DNA from 2 places in the Nocardia heshunensis genome. Region 2 is predicted to be linked to the other one. Evidence: riboswitches for the same ligand, from Rfam matches in the RefSeq annotation. Region 2 holds a riboswitch; the other holds the start of a gene.

Region 1 (5,230 bases), on a different contig from region 2:
GATTCGGTGATTTCGGGGGTCGAGGGGACTCGGGGGGAGTGGATGTCGTAGACGCCGGGGCCTACGCCCAGGTGGAAGCCCGCCGCGTTGAGGTCGTCGAGGACTTCCATGTGGGAGCGGGCGGCCTCGATGGAGGTGACGTCCGCGTCGAGGGCGGCGATGGCGTCGATGACCTCGCCGAACTCGGAATAGCAGAGGTGGGTGTGGATTTGGGTGGCGTCGGAGACGCCGGAGGTGGCCAGGCGGAAGGCGGTGATGGACCAGGCCAGGTAGTCGGGCTTGGCGTCGGCGCGCAGGGGGAGCAGTTCGCGCAGGGCCGGTTCGTCGACCTGGATGATGCGGATGCCCGCCGCCTGCAGGTCCACGGTCTCGTCGCGGATGGCCAGCGCCACTTGGCTTGCCGTCACGTCGAGGGGCTGGTCGTCGCGGACGAAGGACCAGGCCAGGATGGTGACGGGGCCGGTGAGCATGCCCTTGACCGGCTTGTCGGTGCGGGATTGGGCGTAGGTGATCCAGTCGACCGTCATCGGTGCGGGGCGGGTCACGTCGCCGTAGAGGATGGGTGGGCGCACGCAGCGGGTGCCGTAGGACTGGACCCAGCCGTTGGCGGTGGTGAGGAAGCCGGTGAGCTGTTCGGCGAAGTACTGCACCATGTCGTTGCGTTCCGGCTCGCCGTGCACCAGCACGTCGAGGCCCAGCTTCTCCTGCAGCGCAATGACGTCCGCGATCTCGGCCCGCATCCGATCGCGGTACTCCGCGTCCGTGATCGTGCCTTTGCGCAGGGCGGTGCGGTCGCGGCGGATGGCGTCGGTCTGCGGATAGGAGCCGATGGTGGTGGTCGGCAGCGGCGGCAGCGGAAGGCGCTCATGTTGCAGCACACGACGTTCCGCGGCGGGCGCGCGGCGGGTGGCGTCCGGGCCGAGCGCGGCCAGGCGGGCCCGGACGGTGTCGTCGCGCAGGCGCGGATCGGTGCCGCGCGCGGCCAGTGCGGCACGGGCGGTGGACAATTCGTCGGCGACCGCTTCGGTCCCGGCGTGCAGGGCGGTCGCGAGCAACCGCACCTCGGCCACCTTCTCCGCCCCGAAGGCCAGCCAGGACCGCACGCTCGGGTCGAGCGCCGCTTCGGCGTCGAGCGAATACGGCACGTGCAGTAGCGAACTGGAGCTGGACACGGCCAGCGCGCCGCTGCCGCCGAGCAGGGTGCCCAGCGTCGCCAGGGCCCGATCCGGGTCGTTGCGCCACACATTGCGGCCGTCGACGACCCCCGCCACCACGAGCTTGGTGGCCAGCGCCGGCACCGAGGTCACGTCCTCGACGGTGGTCCCGGCCGTGAAATCCAGTGCCACGCCGTCGATGTCGGTGGCGGCCAGCATCGGCAGCGCCGCGCCCGGTCGACCGAAGTAGGTGGCCACCAGCAGCCGCGGCCGGTCGGTGCCCGCCGACAGCTCCGCGTACACGTGCTGCACCAGGGCGAGTTCCACCTCGGACAGGTCGGTGACCAGCACCGGCTCGTCGATCTGTACCCATTCGGCCCCGGCCGCGGCCAAGCGCCGCAACAGCTCTCGGTACAGCGGCAGTAGATCGCTCAATCGGCGCAGTGCATTGCCCTCGGCATCCTTGGCCAGCTTCAGGAAGGTGAGCGGCCCGATCACCACCGGCCGCGCGGGCACCCCGAGCGCCTGCGCCTCGGCCAGCTCAGCGAGGAGCTGCTCCGGGTGCAGGCTGAACGCGGTGTCCGGGCCCAGTTCGGGAACCAGGTAGTGGTAGTTGGTGTCGAACCACTTGGTCATCTCCAGCGGTTCGACCTCCGCGGTCCCGCGGGCCGCCGCGAAATACCGGTCCAGCGGATCTGCGATCCCGGCCACCCGGGGCGGCAGCGCACCGAACAGGACTGCGGTATCGAGCATTTGGTCGTAGTACGAGAAGGTGCCCACCGGCACCGAGTCGAGTCCGGCGGCCACGAGCGCGGTGAGCTGCTCGGCGCGGAGTTCACGCCCGACGGCGTACAGCGCGACCGCGTCGATCCGGCCCGCCCAATACGATTCGACGGCCCGTTTGAGTTCCCGGCGCGGCCCGATCCTGGGCAGGCCGAGCACCGTCGCGGTGAAGGGTGAAATGCTGGTCACGGGTAATCTCCAGTGCTCCAAGTCCACTGGCCGTCGCCACAAGAGCGCACGAAACCCGGGCAGCCCACGACCGCCGTTGTCACGGCAGCGGGAAACCACCGGCCCGTCCGCCCAGTCCACGAGGCGATGACCGCCGGATACGGCGTACCCGGCACAGTAGGCAGGTCTTCGGACTCACAGGCACCGGCCCGAATGGGCCGACCTACTGGCCGTCGCTTCCCGGGCTCGCGCCCAGTGCTCATGACGGCGGTCGTTCCTGCATACCGCTGCGGGACAGTTCCGGATTCTCACCGGATTCCCTCTCACCGAATCCCCCTTGCGGAAGAACCGGTTTCGACGCCGAACGCGGGACCAGACCGAGTCTCGCCCGTTGCGCCCGGCGAACCGACTGCACCCGCGAGCATAACGCGGTGTTGCGCCCGGGCGATGATCGCGTCCATCACCCGGGCCATCAGGCGCGGCGCCGCACCGGCGAGCCAGCGCAGCAGTCGGGCGCTCCGGGAGGGCACCACCGTGGCGCGGCCCCGGGCCGCCCCGACCAGCAGCGCCCGGGCCACCGCGGTCGCGGTGATCGGGGCGGAACCGCTGAGCGCCACCAGTTCCGCCGGTTTGGTCGCGGCCTCCGCCGACAGCTGCGGAGTGTCGACATCCGGTGGCAGCACCACCGTGACCGAGACGCCCGCGGGCCGCAGCTCCTGCCGCAGGACCTCGCACAGCGCGCGCACCGCGAACTTGCTGGGGCTGTACGCGCCGTAACCGAAGCAGGGCAGCACCCCGGCCATGGAGGAGATCACCGTGATGCTGTCGCGGTCGCCCTCCCGCAGATCGGGCAGCACCTCCCGGATCACGTGCAACGCACCGAAATAGTTGACGGCCATGTGCTTGTCGAAATCGGCGAGCGCGAGCCGCGAGAAGTAGTCCGGCTTGGCGATCCCGGCGCATGCGATCACCGCCTGGACCCGACCGTGTTGCGCACGGGCGAGTTTCAATGCCGCGCGCATGTCCTCGGGCCGGGTGACGTCGGCGGCAATGGCGGCCAGCCGTCCCGCTTCACTTGGCACCCGGACCGAAAGCGCCTCCAGCGCCGAGTCTTCCAACGCGAGCACACTCACCCGCGCCCCCGCCGCCAAGGCCATCCGGGTCACCTCGAGCCCGATCCCGCTACTGCCGCCGGTCACCACCACATGGCGGCCCTCCCAGTACTTGGCCACCTCGACCGGCAGTCCGTGCCCGCGCCCGTCGCTCAGCCGGTACCGTGCCGAAAACCTGCCGCCGACTCGCAAACCCCGCATCACCGACTCCTTTCGTCCTGCCGTCCGGGCCTCCCGAACCTGACGCCGATCCTGGGTGGCGATCGACAAGCCCACGGCAGCGCTTCGGCAAGAACGTGTAAGAATCCGCGCGCGGAGGTTCAGAGCACCTTGGCGATCGACGGGACCACGCGCTGGACCAGGATGTCGGGGGAGGCGGGAGTCCAGTTCATGAAGGCCTGTGCGGTGGCGGGATCGTCGACGATGACCAGGCGTGTGTGGTCGAGGGTGGAGGACAGGAAGCCACTGGGCAGGCCGCGCAGACCGCCGTTGCCCGCCTGTTTGTCGGTGCGGACGACGATGATCAGGTCGACATTCGGGATCAGTGCGTCGCTGGGTGACAGGGCGCGGGGAGAGGCTTCCTCGGTCTTGGCGCGGTAGTCGGTGCTGTAGTGGAAGCCGATGTCCTGCAGGAACTTTCCCTGATCACTGGTGTCGAGATCGGCGGAGAGGGTGCCGTCGCCGAGGTTGAACGCCACCACGGTCTTGGTCTGGAAGACCGGATGGGCCGAACGGACCTGAGACACGGAATCGACCGGGGTGGTTGTCGTGATGGCCGAGCCCCCGCCGGTGGTCGAGTGGTGGGTGGCGACGAACACGGCCACGCCCGAAACCGCCAGCAGCACAACCACTGCTGCACCGAGCAGGACGCGCAGCAGCCGCGTCGACCGCGGCCGGGCTTGCGGACGGTCGATCGGATCGGTCGGGGGTGCCTCCGCGAAAACCACTGGACCGAACGGTGATCCGCCCGCCAGCGCCAGCGCCGCATCGGCGGTGAACTGCCGGCAGGTGGCGTAGCGCTGCGCCGGATCCTTCGCCAGCACCTTCGCGATCACGCCGTCCAGCGCGGGCGGCAGATCCGGCCGCATGGCGCTGATCGCGGGCGGCGGGTCCTGCAGATGCCCCAGCGTCGCCTGGGCCAGTGAGGTCACCGGGAACGGTGTCCGCCCGGTGAGCAGCTTCACGAAAGCGCAACCGAGACTGTAGATATCACCCCGGTGATCCAGCGGCCCCGCCACCAGCCGCTCGGGCGCCGCATAGGCCAGGGTCGCCATCAGGCTGTCGCCGGAGGTCAGCTCCCGGTTGTCAGCGACCGAGGTCGCCACCCCGAAGTCGGTGAGCAGCGCCCGTTCCTCGCCGTGTTCGGGATCGTCCTCGTTGCGGGTGAGCAGGAAGTTGGCGGGCTTCACGTCCCGGTGCAGCAGCCCGCGCCGGTGCGCGTAGTCGAGGGCCTTGCCGACATCGGTGATGATGCGCAGCGCCCGCTGCGGGGTCAGGCCGCCCGGATGCTGCTTCAGCTCGACGGAGGCGTCGGTACCCGCCACGTACTGCATGGCGATCCACAGCCGCCCGTCCTCCTCGCCGCGCGCGTAGACGGTGACGATATTCGGATGATCCAGTTCGGCAGAGAGATTCGCCTCCCGCTCGAACCGGTTGCGATACATCTCATCGTGCGACAGATCCGCGCTCAGCACCTTCAACGCGTCCAGCCGCCGCGGGAACATCGGATCCTGCACCAGATACACGGTGCCCATCCCGCCACTGCCGAGCACCCGGATCACCCGGTAGCCGCCCACAATGGTGCCGGGCCGCAACGGCATGCTGTCCCCTCCGACTGTCGGTTGTCAGATGTGACCATAAGCCAGGAGCTCGTACTGTGCCGAAAGTCGTTGGCGCAGATCCTGGGACTGCTCGGCGGAGACCTCGGCCATGTAGCGGTCGTAGGGCAGGTAGCAGAGGTATTTGTTGCCGAGGGTGTCGTCGTCCTTGGCCTGCAGGCAGCGGGCGGTGGGG
Region 2 (5,230 bases):
TCCGTAGCCACACTGCCCACCTGCGATCCCGCTTCGCGGCAGCCCGTACCCCGTCGCTATCTGATGTGCCGACCCGAACACTTCGAGGTCACCTACGCCATCAATCCATGGATGAACACCGCCGACCCCGTCGACCGAGTCTTGGCGCTCGCGCAATGGGACGGTCTGCGCGCCGCCTATGAGGCACACGGGCACCGGGTCGAGGTCATCGAACCCGTTGCCGGACTGCCGGATATGGTGTTCGCCGCCAATGGCGGATTGGTCATCGGTGACCGGGCGCTGTCGGCCCGCTTCGCCAATCCCGAACGTGCACAAGAAGGTCCGGCCTACCACGACTGGATGGATACCCAAGGCTTCGCCAAGGTGTTGGCGGCCCGCGAAACCAATGAGGGCGAAGGCGATTTCGCCATCGCGGGCGAACGCATCCTGGCCGGAACCGGGTTCCGCAGCGCTCCCGGCGCGCACGAGGAAGTGGCCGAGTTCTTCGGAATGCCGGTCGTCTCACTGGATCTCGTCGATCCCCGCTTCTATCACCTCGACACCGCGCTCATGGTGCTCGACGACACCATCGCCTACTACCCGGCCGCCTTCAGCGGACCCAGTGCGCGGCTGCTCGCCCGGCTCTACCCCGACGCCATCCTCGCCACCGACGCCGACGCGGAGGTGCTGGGCCTCAACGGCGTCTGCGACGGCTATCACGTCTTCCTCACCGACAAGGCCACCGCGCTGGCCGGGCAGCTGCGCGAGCGCGGCTACGAACCTGTCGGCATCGATCTGTCGGAGCTGCTGAAATCCGGCGGCAGCGTGAAGTGCTGCACGCTCGAATTGCATCGGGTCAGAACGGCAATCGGGTCCGGAACGGACTGACCGCAGGATCGTGCAGGGGATGCGCCAAGATCAGGAAGCGCAGCAGCAGGATCCCGCCGGTGATCTGTAAGAGCGCCAGCGGGATCTCGCCGAGCAGGGCGGTGCCCGCCGACACCCACACATCCCCGGGTGCGGCGGTCACGATGTCGAACCACGCGTCCACGAGCAGCAGCAGGCCCGTGCCGAACGCCGGAAGGATCAGCACGACCCGGCGCTTCCAGCCCAGATAGGCGGTGGCCGCCATCATCAGCACCAAGGCAACGTCGAAGCCGATCCAGGCCAGCGACCAATTGCGCGCCTGATAGTCATCCGGCAGCGTGAACCCGAGATAGACGATCCACGGGATCAAGGCGATACACCCGCCGACCATGAGCGCCAACCGCACCCGCCGATGCACCTTCACCACCTCCGGTCGCGGCAACACGCGCTCCGGCGGCGGCTGCAACCGGCGGATCAACGCCCGGCGATCCTCGTCGGACATCCCCGCGATCTCCTCATCGCTGAGCTTCGCGAACGGCATGACCGCCTCCCGGCTCCGAACTTGCCACCGCGTTGGATGACACCGCGCTGGTAGATCCACTCTGCACCGCCCCGGGCGGTCGCCGCACCTGTCCAAGATCTGTGTGGTCGCCCGCGGCCGGACACTCAGTCGGTGGGGACGATGCGGTAGCCGTCGGTGGTGGCGATGACGTCGGTGACGTGGCCTTTGGGGCGACCGCAGCGGCGGTCGCAGCCGGACCAATGTTGGCGGCCAGCTGCGACGACGTCCGTGGCGTCGAGGCCCTCGCGGGCGAATTGTGGTGCGCCGGTGGGGACTACGCGGCCGGACTCGACTGCCTCGGCGGCATCGGCGCGGACGTCGGTGAGGGATTTCGCGCAGCCGGGCATGCCTGCGCAGGCGCTGAGCAGCAGCCAGGGGGAGTTGGCGTCGAAGATGAGGCCCATGGGGGCGAGTACGCGGACCACTTGCTCGGCGGTCCAGTCGTCGAGGTCGGTGAGGACCAGGCTGCGCCAGGGGGTGAGGAAGACGGGGCGTTCGACGGCCGCGATGAATTCGGCGGTGCGGGCGGGGAGGGAGCCGAGGCGGACGCCTGCGCCGAGGGCCACCTTGTCGTCGTCCTGGGTGAGCCAGCCGATCGGAATGTCCTGGCGGGGGGCCACTTCGAGAGGCTCGCCGGAGGCGTCGAGGTCGGTGTGGGCGGTCAGGAGGTGTTCGGTCAGGCGGGTGCCGCCGTCCGGGATTTCGTGCAGTCGCCACTGGCCGTCGCGCAGTTCCAGGAAGCCGTGGGCGGCGGCGAGCATGAGGTCGACCGCGTCGGCGGCGGGGACGCGCACGCCGGTGTCCTTGCCTGCCAACAGGAGTGCGTAGGTGTTCGCGTCGAGGGCGTGCACGCCGATGTCGCCGCCGAGGCCGCTGACGTCGCCGCGGCCGTCGTCGAGGGTGAACAGGACGCGGCCGGGGAGTTCGGCCAGGCGCGGATGCGCGCGCAGGCCCTCGTCGAGAGCCGGGACCAGGGGGTGCACGTCGGTCCAGCCACCGAGGCGGCCGGACAGGGGCGAGGCGATGATGTTGCGGATCCGCTCGTGGGTGGCGCTGGGCAGCAGCCCGGCCTCGGTGAGCCGGTCGGTCAGCGCGGCGGCGTCGCGGACCTGCCGCAGCTGTACGTTTGCGCGTGAGGTGAGTTCGATGTTCCCGTCGCCGAGGTCGACCGCCGCGGCGGCGAGGGACTGCAGCTGTTCGGGGGAGAGGCGGCCGCCGGGTACGCGGATGCGGGCGAGGGGACCGTCGGCTGCTTCGTGCAGGCGCAGCACGCCCGGGCAGGAATCGGGATCGGATCGCGTCATGACGCCTCCAGACTACGGAGGATGCTGAGGTCGAGCATGCGCGGGCTGCACCAGCAGGTCACGGGTACAGCGACCCCGTAGATCACAAGTATCCAAATCTGTAGATATTGCAATCTAAGCATGATTTGCCGGAATGGTCGGTGTGGCTACAAAAAGATTCCGGGGCATTGAGCCCCGGAATCTGTTCGGTGAATCGTTTGATTTGTCCGGCGAATCCGATGAGCCGGGGGTCAGCCGGCCTGGTGGGGTTCGATGGACTTCGGGGCGCCGCGTCGCCGCGCGAAGGCGGGGGAGACTTCCCACGTGTCGTTCATGAGGCTGGGGACATTGTGGTGTTCGACGTGGTCGCGGTGGATGGTGGTGCTCATGATCGTGATGCCGAAGAGGACCGTGGCGGCGCAGATGATGCCGGAGAGCATGGCCCACTGCGTGTGACCGGAGCCGGCGGCCGTGAGGGCCATGGCCAGCGTTGCGAAGGCAACCAGTGCGCAAAAGTATCCCGACCAGGCAGCAAAGCGATTCCGCCTGACCCATCCTGGAGTACGTGGCATACCCGCAGCTTACGGGCGGACCGGTCGGTCTCCCATGTTCTCGGACGAGCCTTAGCCGCACTGTGATCCGAGCGCGCGGCGAGTATCGACCAGGGCGCGTTGCGGGGGCCGCGCACCGGGCGCGATAGCATCGGCGAGCTCGTCGAACGGAAGAAACCGGTGCAATTCCGGTGCGGTCGCGCCACTGTGACAGTCAGACCTTCCGGCGAGCGCCATACCGTGCTGGGCGCGTCACCCGAGGAAGGCCGACACCTGTGATTCTGCTGCTGTCCACGTCCGATACCGATCTGCTGAGCGCGCGCGCCAGCGGCGGCGAGTATCGGCTCGCCAATCCCGCACGGCTGTTGCCGGAGGATCTGCCCGCGCTGCTCAAGGGCGTCGAGCTGGTGATCGTGCGCATTCTCGGCGGCAAACGTGCCTGGGAGACGGGCCTGGAGGCGGTGCGCGCCAGCGGGATTCCGATGGTCGCGCTCGGCGGTGAGATCGCACCGGATGCCGAGCTCATGGAGTGCTCGACGGTGCCGGGCGGCGTGGCCGCGGACGCACACAACTACCTGGCCGCGGGCGGGCCGCGAAACCTGCTGCAGCTGCACAACTTCCTGTCGGACACGGTGCTGCTGACCGGGCACGGGTTCGAGCCGCCGGTGGAGATGCCGAGCTGGGGTGAACTGGAACGGGATTCGCGGGCAGCCGCCGACGACGCCCCGACCGTGGCTGTCGTCTACTACCGCGCCCAGCATCTGGCCGGGAACACCGGCTACATCGACGGGCTGTGCAAGGCCATCGAGGACAAAGGCGCGCGGGCGCTGCCGCTGTACTGCGCCTCGCTCCGTACCGCTGAGCCGGACCTGCTCGCCGCGCTGCGGACCGCCGACGCGCTGGTGGTCACCGTGCTGGCCGCCGGTGGCACCAAGCCCGCGACCGCGTCGGCCGGTGGCGACGACGAGGCGTGGGATGTGGGGGCGCTCGCGGACCTGGATGTGCCGATCCTGCAAGGACTCTGCCTGACCAGTGGCCGGGAGCAGTGGGAGGCCAATGATGACGGCCTGTCGCCGCTGGATGTGGCCACCCAGGTGGCGGTGCCGGAATTCGACGGCCGCATCATCACGGTGCCGTTCTCGTTCAAGGAATTCGACGCCGACGGACTGTCGACCTATGTGCCTGACGCCGAACGCGCGGCGCGAGTGGCGGGTATCGCGGTGCGGTACGCGCGACTGCGCCACATTCCGGTCGAGCGCAAGAAGATCGCGATCGTGCTGTCGGCGTACCCGACCAAGCATGCCCGCATCGGCAATGCCGTCGGCCTGGACACCCCGGCTAGCGCGATCCGGCTGCTCACCGAAATGCGCGCTGCCGGTTACGATCTCGGCGCGGAAGGGGAGATCCCCGGCCTCGAACAGGGCGACGGTGACGCGCTGATTCACGCTCTGATCGCCGCCGGTGGGCAGGACCCGGATTGGCTGAGCGCAGAACAGTTGGAGGGCAACCCGATTCGTATCGGCGCGGGCCTCTACCGGCAGTGGTTCGACACCCTGCCGGAGGATCTGCGCGAGGGTGTCACCGAGGCCTGGGGTGCGGCGCCGGGCGAGCTCTACGTGGACCGCTCGGCCGATCCCGAGGGTGAAATCGTCATCGCCGCACTGCGTTTCGGCAATGTAGTGCTGATCGTGCAGCCGCCGCGCGGATTCGGCGAGAACCCCGTCGCCATCTACCACGACCCGGATCTGCCGCCGAGCCACCACTATCTGGCCGCCTACCGCTGGCTGGCCGCCCCCGAGGGCTTCGCCGCCGACGCGGTCGTGCACCTGGGCAAGCACGGCAACCTGGAATGGCTGCCGGGCAAGACCCTCGGCATGTCGGCCTCCTGTGGCACCGATGCCGCGTTGGGCGATCTGCCGCTCATCTACCCGTTCCTGGTCAACGACCCGGGCGAGGGCACGCAGGCCAAGCGCCGCGCCCACGCCACC

What was found. Region 2 has a riboswitch for cobalamin ahead of cobN (cobaltochelatase subunit CobN). Riboswitches for the same ligand answer to the same signal wherever they lie in the genome.
Region 1: linked by a shared signal. The riboswitch ahead of metE (5-methyltetrahydropteroyltriglutamate--homocysteine S-methyltransferase) and the one ahead of cobN (cobaltochelatase subunit CobN) in region 2 are both predicted to bind cobalamin.

Annotation. Positions count from the first base shown of each region.
Region 1 covers NZ_BAAGTC010000009.1:724,038-729,267, forward strand. The annotation lists gene metE (5-methyltetrahydropteroyltriglutamate--homocysteine S-methyltransferase) at 1-2,126, opposite strand, end outside; cobalamin riboswitch at 2,269-2,473, opposite strand; gene ACYVN4_RS31495 (SDR family NAD(P)-dependent oxidoreductase) at 2,429-3,418, opposite strand; gene ACYVN4_RS31500 (serine/threonine-protein kinase) at 3,538-5,037, opposite strand; gene ACYVN4_RS31505 (DUF7373 family lipoprotein) at 5,062-5,230, opposite strand, start outside.
Region 2 covers NZ_BAAGTC010000007.1:207,669-212,898, forward strand. The annotation lists gene ddaH (dimethylargininase) at 1-867, shown strand, start outside; gene ACYVN4_RS24000 (hypothetical protein) at 836-1,387, opposite strand; gene cobG (precorrin-3B synthase) at 1,513-2,712, opposite strand; gene ACYVN4_RS24010 (hypothetical protein) at 2,943-3,173, opposite strand; adenosylcobalamin-variant (AdoCbl-variant) riboswitch at 3,403-3,472, shown strand; gene cobN (cobaltochelatase subunit CobN) at 3,518-5,230, shown strand, end outside.